3 regions of the Bacillus sp. AFS053548 genome follow, and region 1 is predicted to be linked to each of the others. Evidence: riboswitches for the same ligand, from Rfam matches in the RefSeq annotation. Region 1 holds a riboswitch; each other region holds the start of a gene.

What was found. A riboswitch is a leader RNA that binds a small molecule or an ion and turns the genes downstream of it on or off. The one in region 1 is predicted to bind lysine.
Region 2: it holds a riboswitch for lysine, as region 1 does, so the genes downstream of both, CN946_RS05085 (aspartate kinase) here and CN946_RS03975 (amino acid permease) in region 1, are expected to answer to the same signal.
Region 3: it holds a riboswitch for lysine, as region 1 does, so the genes downstream of both, lysA (diaminopimelate decarboxylase) here and CN946_RS03975 (amino acid permease) in region 1, are expected to answer to the same signal.

The regions. Positions count from the first base shown of each region.
Region 1 is NZ_NUHI01000006.1:42,592-50,465, forward strand. Features, by position in the region: gene CN946_RS23955 (matrixin family metalloprotease) at 1-102, opposite strand, end outside; gene CN946_RS03945 (RrF2 family transcriptional regulator) at 688-1,110, shown strand; gene CN946_RS03950 (nitroreductase family protein) at 1,310-2,017, shown strand; gene CN946_RS03955 (YdeI/OmpD-associated family protein) at 2,312-2,905, shown strand; gene CN946_RS03960 (hypothetical protein) at 2,991-3,308, opposite strand; gene CN946_RS03965 (hypothetical protein) at 3,502-3,711, shown strand; gene pdxK (pyridoxine/pyridoxal/pyridoxamine kinase) at 4,145-4,960, opposite strand; lysine riboswitch at 5,162-5,341, shown strand; gene CN946_RS03975 (amino acid permease) at 5,541-7,010, shown strand; gene CN946_RS03980 (MBL fold metallo-hydrolase) at 7,162-7,854, shown strand; gene CN946_RS03985 (TetR/AcrR family transcriptional regulator) at 7,872-7,874, shown strand, end outside.
Region 2 is NZ_NUHI01000008.1:28,288-36,161, reverse strand. Features, by position in the region: gene sdhA (succinate dehydrogenase flavoprotein subunit) at 1-767, opposite strand, end outside; gene CN946_RS05100 (succinate dehydrogenase cytochrome b558 subunit) at 780-1,415, opposite strand; gene CN946_RS05095 (YslB family protein) at 1,712-2,158, shown strand; gene CN946_RS05085 (aspartate kinase) at 2,751-3,992, opposite strand; lysine riboswitch at 4,097-4,278, opposite strand; gene uvrC (excinuclease ABC subunit UvrC) at 4,353-6,128, opposite strand; gene CN946_RS05075 (PepSY domain-containing protein) at 6,276-6,707, shown strand; one part of gene CN946_RS05070 (IS3 family transposase) at 6,856-7,760, opposite strand; one part of gene CN946_RS05070 (IS3 family transposase) at 7,760-7,874, opposite strand, start outside.
Region 3 is NZ_NUHI01000084.1:25,703-33,576, forward strand. Features, by position in the region: gene msrA (peptide-methionine (S)-S-oxide reductase MsrA) at 1-14, opposite strand, end outside; gene mscL (large-conductance mechanosensitive channel protein MscL) at 166-555, shown strand; gene CN946_RS21560 (C40 family peptidase) at 638-1,837, opposite strand; gene lysA (diaminopimelate decarboxylase) at 2,047-3,366, opposite strand; lysine riboswitch at 3,501-3,674, opposite strand; gene CN946_RS21570 (cation diffusion facilitator family transporter) at 3,981-4,919, shown strand; gene CN946_RS21575 (VC0807 family protein) at 4,991-5,647, opposite strand; gene CN946_RS21580 (DinB family protein) at 5,876-6,343, opposite strand; gene CN946_RS21585 (DoxX family protein) at 6,517-6,903, opposite strand; gene CN946_RS21590 (TVP38/TMEM64 family protein) at 7,078-7,722, shown strand; gene CN946_RS21595 (magnetosome magnetite crystal formation protein family) at 7,835-7,874, shown strand, end outside.

The DNA.
Region 1 (7,874 bases):
CTCTAAAGCTGGGTCCCATGCATATACACCATGTCGAGCATCAGTGTTATAAACTCCTACTGAGCTTCCAATATAATATGTTAGTGACTGGGGAGCGATTATCTAGTTACCTAAAAAACCATAAGCCTCAGTTGTTGATATCGCAGTACCAAATATCAATGCACCTGTTAACAAACCTGTAGCGATTAATTTCTTCTTCATAAACTAGAACTCCTCTCCTTATATGTAGTTTGTTACAGAATCATAACTATCTGTTTCCAGTTATATCCAATTGCAATGTTATCACAATGTTTTTAATTTTTTATATAATTTTTTTAACCTTTTTATAATGTTTGTAATTTTTTAAAATATTAAGATTAATGAGAGGGGGGATTAACATAATTTCAAAAACCCAGAAAAAGACAGTATACAAAAAATATAAAAACAGTCTAGAATATTCTAAACTGTAAATTGAAATCAAAGTACAATTTGTAAAGTTCAAATTCATCCTATATTTTCAAATCTTCAAAGTGAAAGAATTTTTTTAATAGTAAAGTGATAATGGGTGGCGATTCGATTTGGTTTCAATGTGTGTTAAAGTAGTGAGTTTTAATCGTGAATTAAACAAGAGTGAAAATTTTGGTTTAATTTTATATTAGGTTGTCTTTTTAAAAAAATAGTTTAGACTAGTAACTGAGGTGAATGATCTTGAAAGATAAGGTTTCTAGTACGAAATGGTTTGGACTAGCATTGCAATCTCTACTAGTTTTAGCGGAGCAAGACGGAATCTGTCCAAGCGCAGTATTAGCTCAAAAACTTGAAGCACAATCTACTTTTTTAAGAAAAATTCTTGCCAATTTAGTTAAAGCAGGCATTATTTCAGCTAAAGAAGGACGAGATGGTGGATATTATTTAGCCAGAGGTGCTAATGAAATTACTTTAAAAGATGTTTATGATGCGATGAGATCAGATCCATATTCAAAAGGCTTCTTAGATGTAAATAGTAAGGAATGTTTTGCGCCATCTACACGATCTGCTTTATATGATTTAAAAGATGAGATGGAAAGCTGGCTTGTTGAAGGTCTTGCGAAGAAAACAATTTCAGACTTATTACCAAAGGAAAATGGATAAAATAAAATCGAAACTAGTTTCAGACTGCAAGCCAAACGCTCGCAATTAGTCTGAAAATCAAATTATTAGTATTTTTTCTAATTTAGTCGAAACTAAAATGTTTCGATTTTATTTTTTTATAAACTGTAGTTGACTTTTATACAGTTAAAGTCATATACTGTATTTGTAAAGAATACAGTTAATTAAGGAGAGATTAAATATGTCTAATGTTAAATCTGAAAAAGAAGAGTATTTAAATAAAGTAAACGAAATCGATTTTGGTAAGGAAGCCCCAAAAGAACTTGATAGTACGGATTTCTTCACTGTAGCACAGGAAAGAAGATCAGTTCGTCATTATGATCCAAGCTTTCAAATGTCTGATGATGAAATTAAGGAGTTACTAGAAATTGCAGTTCAAGCTCCATCTTCTTCAAATTTACAGCCATGGAGATTCCTTGTTATTAAGGACCAAGATACTAAACAAAAATTATTACCAATCGCTAATAACCAACAACAAGTTGTGGATGCTTCTGCGGTAATCGCTGTTTTAGGTGATACAGAAGCTTACAAAAATGCTGATCGCATTTATGATGAATTAGTTGAAAAAGGTATGATGACTCAGGAAGTGAAAGACTTCTACGTAGGATCAATCGTGAAAAACTACGGTGGTTTACCAGAAGAAATTGCAACAAAAATTGCAATGGTTGATGGTGGATTAGTTTCAATGCAATTTATGCTTGCAGCAAAAGCAAAAGGTTTAGATACAGTTCCAATGGGTGGATTTGACCAAGCGAAATTTGTAGAAGCTTTCAACGTACCAGCAAACTTCAAACCAGTTATGTTAATTTCAGTTGGTAAAGGAATCAAAGCAGGCTTCGAAAAAGTTCGTTTAACTTTAGATGAAGTTGTTGCTTGGGAACAGTATTAATTACTTAGAAGAGTATGAAGAGCAGGGATAAGGGAAACCTTGGACCTGTTCTTTTTTTGTATGAAGGAAAATTGCATCCGTTTAAAGAATAACGTTATGGAGGGGACTAATTGTCCATCTAACTAAGAATAAAGTGGATGAGCTAATCCGAGTGGTATTATAAAAACATGTATAGTAAAATTTAAAACGAAGATTTTTGATGAAGTACTAATAATAATATTGAGATGAAAATTCTAAGGTTAATTTATATTTATGTAATGCTAAAAAAGTGGAATTAATGAGAGGTGTTTATCGATGACAAATAATAATATACATCCTAAAGTTGAAGCATTTTTATTGAGGGCGAAAAAGTGGCAAGAAGAATTTTATAAGTTAAGAGAAATCGTCATGGACTGTGAACTGACTGAAGATTTTAAATGGATGCATCCTTGTTACACACTTGATAATAAAAATATCGTTTTAATTCATGGTTTTAAAGAATATTGTGCACTTCTGTTTCACAAAGGTGCGTTGCTAAAAGATCCAAAAGGTATTCTGATTCAACAAACAGAAAATGTACAATCAGCACGTCAGATTCGGTTCACAAATATTCAGGAAATAATTGAAATGGAAAGCGTTTTAAAGGACTATATTAAAGAAGCTATTGAAGTGGAAAAAGCAGGTTTGCAAGTAGAATTAAAAAAGACTTCAGATTATGAAGTTCCTGAAGAATTACAACTTAAATTAGATGACAACCCGACCTTAAAAACAGCTTTTGAAGCATTAACGCCAGGACGTCAAAGAGCTTATATTTATTATTTTTCTCAACCAAAACAATCGAAAACACGTACTTCTAGGGTTGAAAAATATATTGATCAAATTCTCGATGGTAAAGGATTAAATGATTAGTATTTTTTATTAAATAAAACGCCAATAAAAAAATGAAAGAGTGATTTTATTACTCTTTCATTTTGGGGGTATATGGAACAAAGAATTAATCCTCACCAATCATTCCGACTTTTTTGTTTGTCTCAGTATCTATATAGATAACGATCTTCTCTTCAGGATGATCTCCATTAAAAGTAACAGAATATAGTTTATCTTTATGATAGTTTTTATTTAGTATAGTCGCATGATTAGGTATGGAATCCACTTTTTTAACGACCCCATGTTTATCACTTAATGCAGCCTGTTCAGTTCTTGTTAAGCTAGCATATGCAATCCCTTGGATATTTTCGTTTTTATTTTTTTCGCAACCAATTACTGAAAGAAGCATAAATGTTATCATTAATATGAAAAAAAATTTCCTCATAAATTCCACTTCCTTTCTATATATAATAACATGCAATACATAAAAAAAATGTTAAATCGTGGTAATTTGACTTGGTACTCAAATTTATTGAAGTGTAAATGTATATAGGAAATAGAGTAGAAATTAATAGTTTATGCTTCAAGCTATTTATAAATTATTTAAGATGGTAATAACTAAAGGAGGAGGTAATCATATGGGACTGAACAAACATGCAATTCATCTTCATAACCGTTTAAACACCTTGCATACAAAACATAATGAAAGAGTTGCTGAGTTTCATAAACAGCACGCGCTTCAGATTGAAAATGGTGAAAATGGAAATGGTTTAATAGCTAAATGGGAAAGATACATTTATTTAAAAGGAAGAAATGTATTTAAGGCAATTAAGAGTATTGTCAAATGAATAGTAGGAAAATGGGGGATAGGGAAACCTTTGCCCTTTTTTTATTCTTTAAAATAAAAAATGTACTTGGACTGCAAATAAAATCTTAAAATTGGCAAAGCTGCAATTAAAATTAGAGAATCGCAAATAAAATTAGTAAAACTGCAATTAAATTCCAGGAAATCGCAAATAAAATTAAAAATTACCCATACCAGTTACGGTATTGTGACCTCTAAATTAGATAATAGTTGATACTTTCAAATCAAAACTAGCAAATCTGTTCAAATCGAATAAAAACTTAGTAAAAATCTGCTAATTATCTGTAAAAAAGATCAATCATATCAGCTTTAAGCTAAAGCATTGTTGAGATCTCCTACCACCATTTTTTACAATTAAAAAAAGGCGCCTCATACGTCAGTTAATCTGACTTATGAGACAGCCCCATTATTTGTTATTAGCCTTCACCATGTAATCGATAAGCCATGTGGTTTGTTGGACCAACATATTGATTAAGTGGGAATGAGTGACGAATTGCTTCAGTAATGAATTTCTTTGCAGTGTAGATTGCTTCTCTTGGTTCTGCTCCTTTAGCAAGCTCTGCACAAATCGCTGCAGAGTAAGTACATCCTGCACCGTGTGTATATGTAGTTTCAATTCTGTCAGATTCTAAGTGTTCTATTTTTTCACCGTCGAATAATACATCTATTGCATTTTCATGCTGAATTTTGCTACCGCCTTTAACTAAAACATATTTAGCCCCTAATTCATGGATTTTGCGTGCTGCTTCTTCCATTTGTTCAACAGTGCAGATTGGAGGCATTTTAGCTAATTGAGCTGCCTCAAATAAATTTGGTGTTACAACAGTTGAAAGTGGTACTAAAATTTCTCTTAATGCATCATTTGTTTCTGGGTGAAGAGCCTCGTCATTTCCTTTACAAATCATAACTGGATCTACAACAACTCGATCAATATTATGTTTTTTTATTGTTTTTGCAGCTAACTCAATTATTTCAGTTGAACCAAGCATACCTGTTTTCATTGCTTGAATTCCAACGCCAACAACGATTGTTTCTAATTGTGCTGCAATTGTATCTATATCAATTGGAAATACTTGATGATGCCAATGATTATGCGGATCCATCGCTACTAAAGTTGTAATTGCACTCATGCCATAAACATTACGTTCCTGAAATGTTTTAATATCAGCTTGTAATCCAGCTCCACCACTACTATCAGATCCCGCAAGTGTCAATGCTTTATAAATTGTCATGTGAAAAATTCCTCCTTTGAAGTACATAGAATTATTATACAAAAACATAAGTGCTAGGTACAAGATATGAGCATCATGAAGCGAAAACCAAGTAATTCATTTATTAGGTTGAGTCTGTTTTTGTCGAAAAATTTATTGACAAACTAGATTAATAGATTGTATATTGAGTTTATAAAAATTAATTTAATATAATCTTTATCTCGTATGGATAGAGGCGCAGTTTTGATTAGTCGTTACTTTGAGGTTTATGGTACCTGTGAAAAGTAATAAAAGGTGAAACTGCCGAAGTAATAAATTTACCATTTAAATTTATTACTGGGCCTATTGCTGAATAAGCATAGGACTGTCACAAGATTTTTTTTGTGGAGGGCTATTGAAGAGATGTTGATGCTGTTTGACACATAAATTTGAGTCTTGAACACGTGAACATTGCTTCACGTGTTTTTTGTTTTTACCAGATTTTCCAATCTTTACATATTGTCGAAAATACTGAGTAAAATACACATCATACAACACTTTTATACCGTCCCATATTCTCGCGAAAAGATAAGATTGCAAGAATGAAGAGGAGGCAACAAAGATGGGACTAACGAATCCTAAAAATGATCGAGTAGAATCGAATACTCACGATGGTTCTTTAAAAAGGGGCCTTAAAGCAAGACATTTAACGATGATTTCAATTGGTGGTTCAATTGGGACAGGTTTGTTTTTAGCTAGTGGAACTTCAATTAGTCAAGCTGGTCCTGGTGGAGCTGTTTTAGCTTACGGACTAATTGGTATTATGGTTTATTTCTTAATGACTAGTTTAGGTGAAATGGCGACGTATTTGCCAGTTTCTGGTTCATTTAGTACTTATGGATCTCGCTACGTTGATCCAGCATTTGGTTTTGCTATGGGTTGGAATTATTGGTATAACTGGGCAATCACTTTAGCTTTTGAATTATTAGCTTCGGCAATGCTGATGAAATATTGGTTCCCTCATTCTCCAGCAGTATTATGGAGCGGAATCTTTTTAGTGATTATATTAGGTTTAAATTTACTTTCAGTTAAAGGCTATGGTGAATCAGAGTTTTGGTTTTCATTAATTAAAGTTGTAACTGTAGTTGTCTTTTTAGTTGTTGGTATTGCAATGATTTTTGGCATTATCAGTGGACATCATGCAGGTTTCAAAAACTTTACTGTTGGAGATGCTCCGTTTCATAATGGATTTTTAGGTGTTTTATCAATCTTTATTGTTGCAGGTTTCTCATTCCAAGGTACAGAGCTAATCGGTGTTGCAGCAGGGGAGACAGAACATCCAGAAAAAAATGTTCCAAAAGCTATCCGTCAAATTTTCTGGCGTATCCTTTTATTTTATGTTTTAGCTATAATCGTAATTGGTTTATTAATTCCTTATACAGACCCTGGTCTAATTAAAAACGACGTGGCTGTTAGTCCATTTACTTTAGTATTTGAAAAATTAGGTGTTGCATTTGCGGCTTCTGTAATGAATGCAGTTATTTTAACATCAGTTTTATCTGCAGGTAATAGTGGAACTTACGCATCAACTCGTATGTTATATACTTTAGCAATTGAAGGAAAAGCTCCTAAATTCTTAACAAAAGTAAATAAAAATGGTGTTCCTACAAATGCTTTATATGTAACACTTGCAGTTGGTTCACTTGCTTGTTTATCTTCATTTTTCGGTGAAGGTCAAGTGTATACTTGGTTATTAAATTTATCAGGATTATCAGGTTTCCTTGCTTGGTTAGGTATTGCGATTTCACATTACCGTTTCCGTAAGGCTTATGTTGCTCAAGGAAAGGATTTAAAAGATTTACCTTATCGCGCAAAATGGTTCCCACTAGGTCCAATCTTAGCATTCTTAGCTTGTTTATTTATTGTACTAGCTCAAAACTGGCAAGCTTTCACAGGTAATGCAATTGATTGGCAAGGTGTACTTATTTCATACATTGGAATTCCTGTGTTCTTAATTGTTTGGTTAGGTTATAAAGTCAAACATAAAACAAAGGTTGTTTCTTATAAAGAGATGGACTTATCTAGAAAATAATTATGAAGTATAGCCCTTTCATCTTGGATGGAAGGGTTTTTTAGTTATTTTAATTATTTTTTTGTAAATTCGGAATTTTTGTTCACAAAAACTAATACCTTTAGTATTATAAAACTAAAGGTATTAGTTTTTATTATTAGGAGGTTATGAAATGAAGATTACGAAAAATAATTATCTTTATGAGTTAAGCTTTTTACCAAATTTCTTTCCTGTAAATTGTTTTTTAGTTGAAGAAGAAAACGAGCTTACATTGATTGATACAGCGCTATCTTTTAGTGCGACTAAAATTATTGAAGCAGCTAATCAAATAGGCAAAAAAATTACGAATATCGTTTTAACTCATGCTCACGGCGACCATGTTGGAGCGCTTGATCAATTAAAATCATTACTTCCAGATGCAGTCGTCTCCATTTCAAAACGAGATGCAAAATTATTAAAAGGAGACACTAGTTTAGAAGCTAGTGAGCCAGATACTCCTATAAAAGGTGCCGTTCCAAAAAATATACAAACTATTCCGGATCGTTTACTACAGGAAGGAGACACTATAGGGTCTTTAATAGCAGTTGAAGTTCCCGGTCATACACCAGGTTCAATGGCATTTTTAGATCAACGGACAAATGCAATTATCGCTGGTGATGCTTTTTCATTAAGAGGTGGTTTTGCGATCTCTGGTCAATTAAGAATTTTATTTCCTTTTCCATCAATGGCAACATGGAATAAAGATGCTGCACTAAATAGTGCTAAGAAAATTAGTGAATTAAAACCTACATTATTAGCAGTCGGTCATGGTACGATGTTAAGTCATCCACAAGAAGCCATAGACCGTGCTCTTAAAAAGCAGTAAGTGAAGGGGAATTCGTAATG
Region 2 (7,874 bases), on a different contig from region 1:
CCTTCACCACGAGCACTTTCACTCATTAAACGGTTTTTATCATCTCCAGGAATTGCAGTTGGATGGATTTGAATAAATTCACCATTTGAATAAACTGCACCTTGACGATATACAGCTGCAGCAGCTGAACCAGTGTTGATAATTGAATTTGTAGTTTTACCAAAGATAATACCAGGGCCACCAGATGCCATAATTACAGCATCCGCAGGGAAACTTACGATTTCCATTGATGTTAAGTTTTGTCCAACGATCCCACGACAAACTCCTTCTTCATCAACAATAGCTCTTAAAAATTCCCAGCCTTCATACTTTTGAACAAGACCTTCAGATTCGTAACGACGAACTTGCTCATCTAATGCGTATAATAATTGTTGCCCAGTCGTTGCACCAGCAAATGCTGTACGGTGATGTTGCGTTCCACCGAAACGACGGAAGTCTAATAGTCCTTCAGGCGTACGGTTGAACATTACACCCATACGGTCCATCATATGAATGATGCCAGGTGCTGCTTCTGCCATTGCCTTTACAGGTGGTTGGTTTGCTAAGAAATCTCCACCATAAATTGTATCATCAAAGTGCTCCCAAGGAGAGTCACCTTCACCTTTTGTATTAACCGCACCATTAATTCCACCTTGAGCACATACTGAATGTGATCGTTTTACGGGAACTAATGAAAATAAATCTACTTTTGTGCCAGCTTCTGCGGCTTTAATTGTTGCCATAAGACCAGCTAATCCGCCACCGACGATAATTATTTTCCCACTCATGACTCTCTCTCCTTACAAATTCGCTAGTTGTGGATCAATGAATGCAAAGATAGCAGTTAATCCAACGAATGATAATACTACGAAAATTCCTAATGTAACGTATGTTGAAATACGTTGTGATCTAGGTGTTACAGTAATTCCCCAAGATACGAAGAATGACCATAATCCATTAGCAAAGTGGAAAATTGTTGAAATTACACCTACTATATAGAAAACTAACATAAATTTTGAAGTGAAAATATCAGCCATCATATTATAATCAACCGTTGCTCCCATTTGAGCAGCGATACGTGTTTGCCATACGTGCCAAGTAATAAAAATTAAAGTAACTACACCAGAAATACGTTGGAATAAATATAACCAGTTACGTAAGTATCCATAATTTTTAACATTGCTAGTTCCTGTGAACGCAATGTATAGTCCGTAAATTGCATGGTATAAAATTGGTAAGAAAATGACAAAAACTTCTAAAAAATAGCGGAATGGTAAATTCGCCATAAATTCAGCAGCTTTGTTGAACGATGTTGCTCCATTTGTCGCAAAATGATTGACAACTAAGTGCTGTGTTAAAAAGATCCCAACCGGAATAACTCCTAGCAATGAATGAAGTTTTCTAAAGAAAAACTCCCTTCCATTCTTGTTGCTCATGTAAACCCCTGCCCCCTTTAGTTTGTGCACATGAAAATTTCCTCTATTATTCTAAAAAAATAGAATAAATAAGCAATTCGCATAAAAAGTCGAAATTTTTATGACATTTATCTACAACCCATTTTACTCCTGATAATATAGCAGGTCAAGAAAACGCGTACATTTTTCTTTACTGAAAAAACTTCTCATTTAGATTGGTAATCCTTGTAATCTACATATGTCGAATTATTGTTTTTACTATTAAATATTGTATATAATAAAAACATGTTTTTTAGGAAAGGGAGAGTTATCCGACCATGACGAACGGCATTGAAAATTTAAATATTCCGGGAAATATTTCTGGTTTTGGCTATGAGCTATTACGTAACGATCTATTAAATGATTTATTAGGAAAAGAGCAAAATGATATTTTATATTGGGCGGGTAAAATGATTGCCAGAAAATATCCTTTAGCAACCTTTGAAGAAATTATAGAATTTTTTGATCAAGCTGGTTGGGGTACTCTTGCTGTTGAAGAAGAAAAGAAGCAAGAAGTTCATTTAACACTATCTTCTGAATTAATTACATACAGAAATCAACAAAAAAAGAACGTATCTTACCAATTAGAAGCTGGATTTCTAGCAATGCAAATTCAACAGCAAATCGATGTTATAGCTGAAACGTATGAAGAGCAAAGCAAAAGAGCCGACAAAGTAAAGTTCCAAGTAAAATGGGATTTAAAGGATCCAATTACAAGAAGATAAAACGTAAAACACCACCAGGAATTTAGGTCCTTGTGGTGTTTTTTTCTTGAAATATTGATATATAAATTCAAATACAGGTACAACAATGAGTATTAACAAATAAATCATTAAGTCAAAATTTTTACTTTAATTTAAGAAAAAGATCAGTTAGAGACTTATTATTCAACTTCCCTACCCCTTCTCTTCCCTATCCTTACTTTGATCCTGCCTTCTAATTACCTCAAAATTTTTGTTTCTTTTAACTCCTTTAATAATTGAATTTAACAAGAATAAACAAATACAAACAAAAAACAAAATGGCGAGTATTAATAGAACGAACTGTAGCACTATTTCTCCATATCCGTAGGCAAGTATACTATGCCTCATTATTAATACCTCCTTCTTTTATTTACCATTTAGCCGTTCGCCTTACTCATTTTAAATTTACAGAATCTTTATATAATTTATTCGCCTAACGAATAAAAAACCCTTTTAAGCGCTATCTCTATACTATACGGCTCGGGATATCTGAACGTGATGAATATTGATAAAATCAATATTTCAAAGCCTATATATATAAGAATTGGTACGCCTAAAAGGGTTTATTTTAAATTTAGTTTTCTACTACTACTTCTTCATTAATACGATCTAATTCATATCCTTTATGAAGAGCATGAACTGCTTCTTGTAATTTTGCTTTCGGTACAACTGTTGATACTTTAATTTCAGAAGTGCTTACCATTTTTACAGGGATTTCACTTTCAGCTAAAAATTTAAACATTTTTGCAGCAACACCTGGATTAGAAACCATTCCACTACCTACAATTGAAACTTTAGCAAGTTCACTTTCAAAATCAAATGAGCGGTAACCTAAAAATTCTTTCTTTGATTCTAGAACCGTTATTGCTTCCAACATATTTTCAGATTTGATCGAGAATGAAAGATTTACTAAGTTATCTGATGTTACGCTTTGGATAATTATATCAACATCAATACCTTCACTTGCTAATAAAGTAAAGATTTTAGGTAATAAATCTACATGATTATTTAAACCATTTAAAGTCATCCTTGTTACATTTGATTCGAATGCGATTCCTCTTACGACTGATTGTTGTTCCATTTGTGTTTCCTCCCCAATAAATGTACCGATTTCATCATGTTGACTTGAACGAACTTGAATAATTAAATTATAATTTTTTGCAAATTCTACTGCTCTTGGATGTAAAACCGCTGCTCCTAAAGCTGCAAGCTCTAGCATTTCATCATAAGAGACATGGCTTAGTTTAGATGCATTTGGTTCAACTCTTGGATCCGTAGTATAAACACCTAATACGTCAGTATAAATATCACAACGTTCTGCATTTAAAGCTGCTGCCAATGCAACAGCTGTTGTATCTGAACCACCACGACCTAATGTCGTAATTTCATTGTTGTCACTTAAACCTTGGAAACCAGCAACAATTACGATATACCCTTCATCAAGTAATTGTTGAATTCGATCAGTATGAATTATTTCTATACGCGCATTACCATGGACAGATTCAGTTTGAATTCCAGCTTGCCAACCAGTTAGTGAAATAGCTTTAAAACCTTTTGCTTGGATTGCCATTGCAAGTAATGAAATCGAAACTTGTTCCCCTGTAGTAAGTAACATATCTAATTCACGTTTACTGTTTTGTGGACTAATTTGAGCTGCTAAACTAACTAGTTCGTCTGTATGATGCCCCATCGCAGATACAACTGTAACTACTTGGTTTCCTTCTTTATATGATTTGGTTACTGTTTCAGCAACATGCTGAATTCGTTCAATTGAGCCTACTGAAGTACCACCGAATTTCTGAACAATAATTCCCATTTTTCTCATCCTCACTTTTTACTTAAAAAAGAATACAAAAAAGCGCGTGAAGCAATGTTCACGCGCCTAATTTACAAATAATAAAATAGACAAATCATCAACATCTCTTCAATAGCTCCCCGCATAATCATTATTATTATGCGACAGTACTACATTTCTTAAATGCAGTCCCAACAAAATGAATTGTGGATTCATTTTATTTCGGCAAAACTTCCTTTCAACTGTCCATTACAACGCCACACGTCTATGACAGAATACTTTTAAGTTTTGCACCTCTATTACGAGAGAAAATCATTTAATTTTAACTAAAATATAAATTATTTTGAAAATAGTGTCAAGATAAAAATTTTGGTAACGATATCACTCTTTATGGAAATGTTGAAAAATTTCCTCTGCAACATTTTTTGGCATTTTAGCTTCTATTAACTCTTCAATTGATGCCTCTTTTATTTTTTTGACTGATCCAAAATGTTTAAGAAGGGCTTTCTTTCTTGTTCCCCCAACACCTGCTATGCCATCTAAAGCAGATTGAACCATTGATTTACTATGAAGCTGACGATAGAATTCAATTGCAAATCTGTGTACCTCGTCTTGAATTCTTTGTAATAAAAAGAATTCTTGGCTTTGTCTACCAAGTTGGACAATTTGAGGTGGTTGTCCTATTAATAACTCTGAAGTACGGTGCTTTTCGTCTTTAACAAGTCCAGCTGTTGGAATGAATAGACCTAACTCATTTTGGAGTACATCTTCAACTGCAGCTAGATGTCCTTTCCCACCATCAACAATTATTAAGTTTGGTAATGGTAAATTATCTTTTAATGCTCTAGAATATCTTCTACGTACTACCTCACGCATTGAATCATAATCATCAGGTCCTACGACAGTTTTGATTTTATATTTGCGGTAATCTTTTTTTGAAGGTTTTCCGTCTATAAACACAACCATAGCTGAAACAGGATTTGTTCCTTGAATATTTGAATTATCAAATGCTTCGATTCGATACGGAGTTTCAATATTTAAAATATCTCCTAGTTTTTCTATTGCTTTAACCGTTCTTTCTTCATCTCGCTCAATTAATTTAAATTTCTCACCGAGTCCAATTTTGGCATTTTTGTTTGCTAATACAACAAGTTCCTTTTTTTGGCCTCTTTTTGGTTGGAATACAGGAATTTTTAATAAATCTTTTAAAATTTCAGTATCAACTTTATCTGGTACAAAGATTTCTTTTGGTTTTATATTGTGTGGTTTTTCATAAAATTGCCCAATAAATGATAGGAACTCTTCTTCTGGCTCATCGTAAATTGGAAAATAGGATACATCTCTTTCAATTAATTTTCCTCTTCGAACAAAGAATACTTGAACACACATCCATCCCTTATCAACCGCATATCCAAATACATCTCGATCAACTAAATCACTACTCATCATTTTCTGCTTTTCCATGGTCGCTTCAATTGATACAATTTGGTCTCGATACTCTTTCGCGCGCTCGAAATCTAATTGTTCAGATGCAGCAAGCATTTTTGCCTCTAACTCTTTTCGTATTTGGTCTTCCCCACCGTTTAGAAAACGGGCAATTTCATTAACTATTTCCTGATTTTGTTGATCAGTTACTTCTTTTACACAAGGCGCAAGACACTGACCAATATGATAATATAAACAAACTTTGTCTGGTAATGAAGAACATTTTCGTAATGGATATAGACGATCTAATAATTTTTTTGTTTCATTAGCGGCTGTAGCATTAGGGAATGGTCCAAAATATTTTCCTTTATCTTTTTTTACATTTCGCGTAATCAATAAGCGAGGATGTTTTTCAGCAGTTATTTTAATAAAAGGGTATGATTTATCATCCTTCAGCATGATGTTATATTTCGGGTCATATTTCTTAATTAAATTCATCTCAAGAATTAAAGCTTCCATATTTGAAGAAGTAACAATATATTCAAAATCAGTTATCTCTTGAACTAATCGATATGTCTTACCATCATGGGATCCCGTGAAATAAGATCTAACCCTATTTTTTAAAACTTTAGCTTTTCCTACGTAAATGATCGTCCCTTGAATATCTTTCATCAAATAGCAACCAGGCTGATCAGGTAGAAGCGCTAATTTTTCTTTTAAGTGATTGTCCATTTCCTCTCACCTCTTTCGTGCAATTGTACACTTAATATTATAATCTCCACATTAAAAAACTGAAAATACTTTAATGATATTAAGTAAAAATTAAGTTTTCTATTGTAACTTTAATTTCATCAAGAAAAGAAAAGGAGAAATATTAAGATGAAAAAAGTAAGAGTAGTTCATTTTTGGATTGGTGTTATTGCTTCGGTTTTCCTACTAATCGAATCTACTACAGGGATTATTCTGTATTTCAATAAAGCTGGCGAAGAAAAAGGAAGATTTTCTATGCAAGGTCAGTTTCCATCGGATGGGCAGTTTAATGGAAATCAACAATCTCAAAATAGCGATCAAAACACTACACTTCAAAATGGACAAAGTGGTGATAATACGCAAACCCCATTTCAAAATTTCGGAAAGAGACCTGAGCAGTCTGCATTTTCAGTGAAAAGCCTACATACCGGCATAATTGGTTTAATTAGTGGAATCGGTCTTTTTATACTTACTGGAACAGGATTAGCTTTATCTTGGATCTTGTGGAGTAATAAACGAAAAATGAGAAAAAGAAAAGAAAAAATATCAATGGCAATATAACAAAGAGAGTGTCCCTGAAAAGTAAATCTTTTATGGGATCTCTCTTTTTTCTTCAAATTATAAATCAGTGGTCAATTGACATTTTTAATTTAAACTAAAAACCATCCAAATTTGTAGTGACCCCATAAAGTTAGACTGGTTACTTCAATTAGGCAGCTTGTTGGGCATGAACTCGGTATTTTACTGGGCTCATGCCTTTTAATTTTGTCTTAATTCGCTTGTTATTGTAGTAATCTATATATTTTGCTAGTTCTTGTTTAAAGTGTTCGACACTGTTAAATTCTTTAAGATAGAGTAGTTCAGATTTCATGATACTAAAGAAACTTTCTATTACTGCGTTATCGTAACAGTTTCCTTTTCGTGACATACTCTGAGTGATTCCACGTTTAATACGAGCACTACGATATTTTTTCATTTGATAGTGCCACCCTTGGTCTGTATGAATAAGTAGGGTATCGGAATCTGTTAAACGTTCAAAAGACTGTTCTAACATATTTGATACAAGTGAATAAGTTGGACGTGAACCAATTGTATAAGCAATTATTTCACCATTATATAAGTCCAGCATAGGTGAAAAATATAGCTTTTCTCCAAATAATTTAAATTCAGTTATATCTGTAACCCATTTCTCATTTGGTTTTTCAGCTTGAAAATTTCGATTTAAACTATTTAGGGCAATCTTACCCACTTCACCTTTGTAAGAGCGATATTTCTTTACTTTCACAAGTGATTTTATCCCTAGTTCTTTCATGAGTCGTTGAACTTTTTTATGATTTACTTTATAACCACGATTAGTAAGCTCGTCTCGAATTTTACGATAGCCATAACGACTTTCATGTTCCTCATAAATATCTTTTATCAGCATCTTTATCTCTGCGTCTGAATCAGGACAATTTAGATTTTTCATCCAATAATAGTACGTACTACGCGGAATACTGGCGAGCAGTAGAAGTTCTTTTAACGAAAACTCATGCCTTAATTCATAGACAACTTTTACTTTGTCTTGTTTCGTGATTTTTCCTTGTTTTGAACTAAGGCATTCAACTTTTTTAGATATGTATTTTCCATGCGTAAACGTTCTATTTCAGCCTGAAGTTCTTTAATTGATCCTTCAACGGGTGTAGTTTTCTTAGTTTCTTTTTTCATGGAAAGTCGCCCCTTTTTCTT
Region 3 (7,874 bases), on a different contig from region 1:
AATTCTGTGCCCATACCTATACTCCTCCTAAAAATTGTCATTAATTATATTTACCATATCTAATAGCTGATATAAATATTTTTGCTTAAAAAAGCCTAATTGCTAACTTGAAAGAATTAAGATTTGTATGTAAACTTATACGATAATTACATAGGAGGAAATAAGATGTTAGAAGAATTTAAGAAGTTTGCTTTAAAAGGAAATGTACTTGATTTAGCAGTCGGGGTAATTATTGGTGGTGCTTTTGGTAAGATCGTATCTTCATTAGTTGGAGATATAATGATGCCAATTTTTGCACTTATCGTAGGAAAACGAAACTTTACTGCTTGGCATTATCATGAAATTAAATATGGCTCATTCATCCAAACAGTAGTCGACTTCCTAATCATCTCAATCTCAGTATTTTTCTTTGTTCGATTAATTAATAGACTTTCATTTAGAAAGAAAGAAGCAGAAGAAACAAAACCTGTTGTTCCTACTAAAGAAGAAGCTCTACTTATTGAAATACGTGATTTACTAAAAGAACAGGTTTCAAATCAAAAAGGTATAAGCTAAAAGCTTATACCTTTTGATTTTCCCGTAAAAAAATATAAAAAACCTCGTACTATACTAAATATAATACGAGGTTAATAAACTATTAGAATTTTCCATAGCCTAAGAAGTGAGAACGAACCCAGCTATTACTTAAGCTGATTACGCTGATCCCTTTACTTCCAGCATGAACCATTTTATTTCCACCAATATAAATACCCATATGTGAAGGACCATTAATATAAGTATTTTGTAAGAATACTAGGTCACCAGGTTGTGGAGAGCTGATTTTTGTAGCATTACTCCAATATGTTTTTACATTTCCACGAGAGATGCCATATCCATTATGTGAATATACATACCAGATGAAACCACTGCAATCAAAACCGCTTGGAGACGTTCCACCAAATACATAAGGTACACCTTGGAATTGTAAAGCATAGTCTACAAGTGAGTTTCCAGTTGCTGCTGGACCATCATTATTTGAACCTGAATCAGGTTTTGTATTTGAATTTGAACTAGAATTTGAATTCGACTTCGAATCAGTATTTGAACTAGATTTAGTAGTTGGAGTGCTAACGCTATCATCTTCATCATCATCGCTAGATAAAGCAGCTAGCTCAAGAGATTGTTGCTCTAGACGTTGAACTCTTTCATCTTCTTTTGCATTCTCTAGTTCTTTAACAGCTAACTTTAAGTTAGCTTCAGCAGTATTTAATGATTTTTGTTTATCAGCTTGTGATTTTGAAAGTTCACTTTGTTGAGCAACTAGATCTTCTTTTGCTGTTACTAAAGATTCTTTTTTCTCATCAACAAGTTGTTTTTCTTTTAATACTTCTGCTTGTTCAGACTTTTGTTCTTTAATAATATTTTCATCAGCATCAAAAAGTGTTGAAATTGAGTTTACACGATTAAAGAAATCTACGATTGAGTCTGAATTAAATAAAACGTCTGTTACTAGATTAACTTTTGGTTGCTTTTGCATTGCAACTAAACGATCCTCTAATAAATCGTTACGTTTTTGAATTCTGTCTTGTAAATATGTAATTCTCGCTTTTTTATCTTTAATAATTTCTTCTGTTTCAGAAATTTCTGCTTTTTTTGCTTCTATGTTTTGCTTAGTTGTTTTAATTTGTTGATCTATTTTCTCTATCTCGTTGCTTAATTCTTTAAATTGTGATTGGAACTTATCTACTTCAGCTTGCTTTTTCTCAACTTTGCTATCAGCTAATACTGAAGCATTTGGCGCTAATGATAATACTATTGTACTTGCCATCGCCAGCACTGCTAGTTTTTTTCTTAACATTTCAGCGTTTCTCCTCTCGCTAATCTACGTAAATATTTATACCATAGATTCCCGAAGAGAGTCGCAATTGTTACAATATTGTAATATAAATGATAAATATGTCTTTATATGTCGATAAATTATCATCTTTTATTAAAGAAAACGAAATAAAACACTTCTATATTAGATAGAAGTGTCAGTAACTGAGACAAATAACACAAAAACGTTATCTATCTACTAGAGTTTTCGATGTAAATTCTGTCATTTCGAACTAAGTCTTCATATGTTTCTCGACGAACTACTTCTCTTGAAACACCATCTTTAACAAATACTACTGCTGGACGACGGATACGGTTATAATTATTAGCCATTGAATAGCCATATGCACCAGTGCAAGATACAGCTAATACATCATTGTTTTGTACAACAGGTAAGTTACAATCCCAAATTAGCATATCGCCACTTTCACAGCATTTACCAGCAATCGATACAACTTCTTTATTCTCATCATTTGCTCGATTTGCAAGCATCGCTTCATATTTTGATCCGTATAGTGCAGGACGAATATTATCAGTCATTCCCCCGTCAACAGATACATATTTACGAATTGAAGGAAGAGTTTTTGTTGAACCAATCGTATAAAGTGTTGTTCCAGCTTCACCAACAATACTGCGTCCAGGCTCTAACCATAATTCTGGTAGTTTGTAGTCTAGCTCTTCACATTGTTGTTTAATAATAGTAGTAATTTTTTCTATATGTTTAGCAACAGCTAAAGGCTCATCTTCTGAAGTATAGCGAATACCAAAGCCTCCACCTACATTTAATATTTCAGCTGTAAAACCTAAATCGTTTTTAAGTCCATTTAAAAAGCTCATTAATACATTGATTGCATGAACAAATCCATCTGGTTCGAAAATTTGAGATCCTATATGCGAATGTACTCCTAATAACTTTAGGTTAGTTGAATTTAAAGAAACTTCCACTGCTTCATTAGCCTGACCAGACATAATATCGAATCCGAATTTAGAGTCTTCTTGGCCCGTCATTACATATTCATGTGTATGTGCTTCAACACCTGGCGTAACACGTAATAAGATTAATACTTCTTCATTACGTTGCTCAGCTAAGGCCTGTAATACTTCTAGCTCAAAGAAATTATCGACTACAAAACAACCGATTTTTGCATTTAAAGCTTCTTCAATTTCTTCAATTGTTTTGTTGTTTCCGTGAAAGTGAATTTTCTCAGCTGGATAACCTGCTTGCAAAGCTGTATATAACTCTCCACCAGAAACAACATCTAGACATAGACCTTCTCTTTCTATTAAGCGGGCTTGTTCAACACATAGAAACGCTTTACTCGCGTAAGCAACCTGATATTTCATTCCGGTTTCTCTTAAAGCTTCATGGAATTCCCTACATTTTGATTCAATTAATGCTTCGTCATAAATGTATAGAGGGGTACCGTATTTTTTTACTAAATCTACAGTATCACAACCTCCGATTTCTAAATGTCCATCATTATTAATTCGACTATTACCATGTAAATACATTCGTATTCTCCCTTCAAATCAAATGTAAGATCATTCTAAGAAGCTTCCTTCAATGTATTAGTGTATTAAAAAAGACACATGAAGGATATGTTCATGTGCCTATCGCTTTTTAAAAAGGACTTAGCCAATCACATCTCTTCAATAGCTCTTCACAAACACATGTGACAGTACTACATTTATTAAATGTAGTCCCAGAAATAAAATGTGTGGCAATTTATTTCTTCGGCATAGGATCCTTTCTCATTTTGTCATAAAACCCACAGTTCTCTAAAATGATACTCATATACAATGCAACCTCTACGAATAGACTGTTATTTTTTATATTAGTCTATGTATAACACAGTCTAAAAATAGATGTCAAACCATTTTTAAATTATTTGTCGATTTATATTCACTGGCACACACAGCTTTTGCTTCCCAAAAATAGTATTTATAATATAGAATATGTTTTATGCGAGAGAAAAGGTGATTCAAAAATGAAAAAACATTTCAATAAATATAAATTAAATCTAAAAAAAACAAACCACTAACAAATTGTTAGTGGTTTTTCTTTTTTGTTGCCTTATTACAAAACTCTTAACTTAAGTAGAAAAAATTGGACAGGGGTGAATAGATTGCATTCAAGCAAAATAGCAGTACTTTCAATATGTAGTAACACATTCATCGTTTTATTAAAATTAATTGTCGGGATATTTACTGGTTCCGTAGCAATTATCTCTGAAGCAATTCATTCTTTATTGGATTTAGTTGCTTCGGTCATTGCATTTTTCTCTGTAAGGATTTCAAACAGACCGCCCGATAAGGAACATCCTTATGGTCATGGTAAGTTTGAAAATATTTCAGGTACGGTCGAAACAATCTTAATATTTGTAGCTGGTATCTGGATCATTATTGAATCTGTTGAAAAGCTACTTCATCCTACCCCAATTAAAATGCCAATTATCGGTGTAGTCGTCATGTTAATTGGAGCTTTAATCAATTGGAGAGTAGGAAAAATCGTTCAAAAAGTAGGAAATGATACTCATTCTGTTGCAATGCAATCAAATGCTTTGCACTTATTAACAGACGTTTATTCATCACTCGGAGTTGCAGTAAGTTTAATTTTAGTAAGCCTCACTGGTTGGGGATTTCTCGATGCATTGATCGGAATTGGAATCGCAATTTATATCATGAAAGAATCAATCGAACTCGGGTATAAGTCGTTTACCCCCCTACTTGATACTGGGCTTTCTACAGATGAATTAAAACAAATCGAAAATGTATTATATTCTTTTAAATCCCAATTTATCGAATACCATGACTTACGCACGAGACGTTCGGGTGCTGAGGAGCATATAGATTTCCATTTAGTATTACCATCTCACATGAGCATTGAAGAAGCCCATTTACTATGTGATAAAATAGAAAACGAAATAAAAAAGGTTTTAGTAGATCCTAAAATATTAATTCATGTCGAACCAGAAAATGAAAGAATACAAAAACTTAATATTTTAAATGCAAGACCAAGAGAAGATCAGGAATTGCAAGGAGTCGGAAATTCATTTAAGGGATAAATGGAAATCAGTAAAAAAACCCCACAAGAATTTTATAACTTGTGGGGTTCATTCTATTTAAAGGACTTTTACTAAATAATGATTTCATCGGAAGGTTGCTCTGGGTCGTCCCCTTTTAATTTTTGAGCTCTCATCGTAACCATTGCATAGCCGATCGCCATAATTATGCCAAAAACATACCCACCAACTGTAAAGATAATTGTACGTGAGTAATATGCTTTTAATCCATAAGTATCAACCATCCACCATTGTGCAACAGCAAATACGATATCTTTAATAATCCATGCGACAAACAAGTACTGAAACACTTTAAATAGTGATGGATGTTTATATAATTTTTTACTTTCTTCACGATCTTGCCCCTGTATTGCAGCAATATCAATCATAAAATAATATGGTAATGGCTTTTTCAAAGCCATTAAAATTAAAAATACTACTACAACCCCAAAATGATAATACACATTGTACAAAATTAAGTTTTTCGCAGAACCTAATGCCATTAAATCAACGGCAGTACTAACAGTTAATGTTGAGATAATAAAAATACCAGTAACATTAAACTGTTTCGTATACCAAAAACGAAATAAGGTATATAAGATCCCTGGAACCGTCGGTAAGAGCATCGCCCAATAGTCACTAAAATAGTGTTGTAAAACTTTATATAAAACAAGCGGAAATACTAAATACAAAATTAGATCGTAAATAATTAAATTACTTTCTTTCTTCATTTATATAACCTCGTTTTTTTAGGCCATTTTCTTCATAATCTTTGCTATTTAATATTATTATTAATGTTACTAAAAAACAAATATCAATTAGAAAGAACCATATTTTATTTTAAATTACCACAATTTTCAAACTATCAAAATGACAAATTGTTAAACATGATTATAACAAAAAAATCTAAGAGCATAAACTCCTAGATTTAATGTGTGGACAAAAGTCGAAAAATAACTCTACTGGCTAAGTGATCTTTTTAATCCGTTTATTAATCCGGCATGAAGCCCTTCATGGAAAATGTTAAAGCTAATCATGTCTCGAATTGTCTTTATTTCAAAACTACCTAGTTTCATCTCTTTTGAAATGATTTCATCTAAACGACCTTCATATGTAGAAATTACTTGTTCAACTTGCTGTTCTAATAAAGTAACAATTTCCTCATATGATGGTGGCTCCGCTTGCCAGTCACCTGGTTTAGTCCCACCCTTGAAAAAATCAATGAATTCCTTTGAAAGTTTCCCAGCATCACCAGTGTTAGCATAAAGTAATTGCTCATATGCCCCTAGCACATGACCTGCATTCCAAAGAATATTATTATTGAATCCTGCCGGTATTACATCTACAGCTTCTTTTGAAACAGAACCAAGAACTTTCAATGTATAAACCCTTGTAAACCTAAGTTGTTCAAAAATAGCATCTGCCATCTTAATCCCTCCATATAATGTTATTACGAATATTATCGTATCACGAATGAAGGATATTTTTCTAAAAAAGATGTCATATCGTTAGACGTAGATAAACGTTTAAACGAAATTTCAGAAACAAAAAAGGAGCCTCAAACCATGAGCCTCCCTCCAACCTTAATCCTATCAATTCTTTAAAATAAAACCATCGATCCTGGACCAGTGAGCAATAATCCTACTGCAGCTGCAATAATTAATAGATTAAACTCAAATCCGTTCGAACTATTCCAGAATCCGTTCTTTATATGAACCTTTATTACTGCTACTGCCATCACTACTATTATCAACCATGCGCCTATTTCTGTATATACACCAGCCGCTACAAAGAATCCACCTACGATTTCTGCCGCTCCTGTTATAAAAGCAAAAAATGCACCAGGTTTGATTCCAATCGACTCTAACCATTGTCCAGTTCCCTTAATACCGTAACCACCAAACCAACCAAATACTTTCTGCACCCCATGACCTAATAAAATAATACCTAAAACAAGTCTAATGACTAATAGGCCTTCATCAAGCATATCTCCACCTCAATTCTCTTCAATTTGAGATATTTAGTGCATAATTATTTTTATTCATTTTTTGACATGTTTATGACCTTTATTATTAATTTTTAAAAATGAATCAGTTTTCTTGTATTTGAGGAATAGAATACTATAACAGAAGATTTTCTAACTTAAAGGAGAGCATAAATCATGAAAAAAGTCGTTCCACTAACCGTAATCGGCTTTTGGATTTTAATGCTACTACTCGCTATTCGATATCATTTATTTCATTTATCATTGCAAGATATAAAACATTTTATTGCTAATTCTTCCATCAATCCGATGCTATTATTTGTCGCTATTTTCTGTGCAAGAATCTTTCTATTCATTCCTAGCTCTGTATTAATTGTAGTAGGTAGCTTGTTTTTTCACCCGTTTGAAACCATTCTCTTATCATTAATCGGAATGGCTATCACAGAAACAATTATTTACTTATTAAGTAGAAGTATTTTAAGTGATTCGATTCAGCAATTCATGGAGAATAAATATCCCTCCCTATTTGAAGAGATTATTTCGAACCGAAAGAGATACTTATTCTTAACAGTTGCAACTCCACTAGCTCCAACAGATGGTGCATGCTTTATAGCTGCCTCCACCAATATGAAATACTTGTCCTATATCGCAATTGTGTTTGCTGGTAATATTCCGATTGCAGTTCTTTATACCTTATACGGAAACTTCTTGCTTGGCTCGCCATGGATTACAATCTGTATTACTGCTACAATCTTAGTCGGATTTTTCATTTACATTTCTTTAAAAAAGAGACAAAAAAAGGATACGCATTTCTCAGCCTAAACTTTTTTAAATTATGTATTTTAAAAAATTGTTAATAAATAAATCGGTTTTTATATATAAATTAAACTATACTAAGATTAATTAAAACTTTTTAAGAAACCGAGGTAAAAAGATGGAAACAAATAAGATTTTGTCCTCATTATGTTATTTTA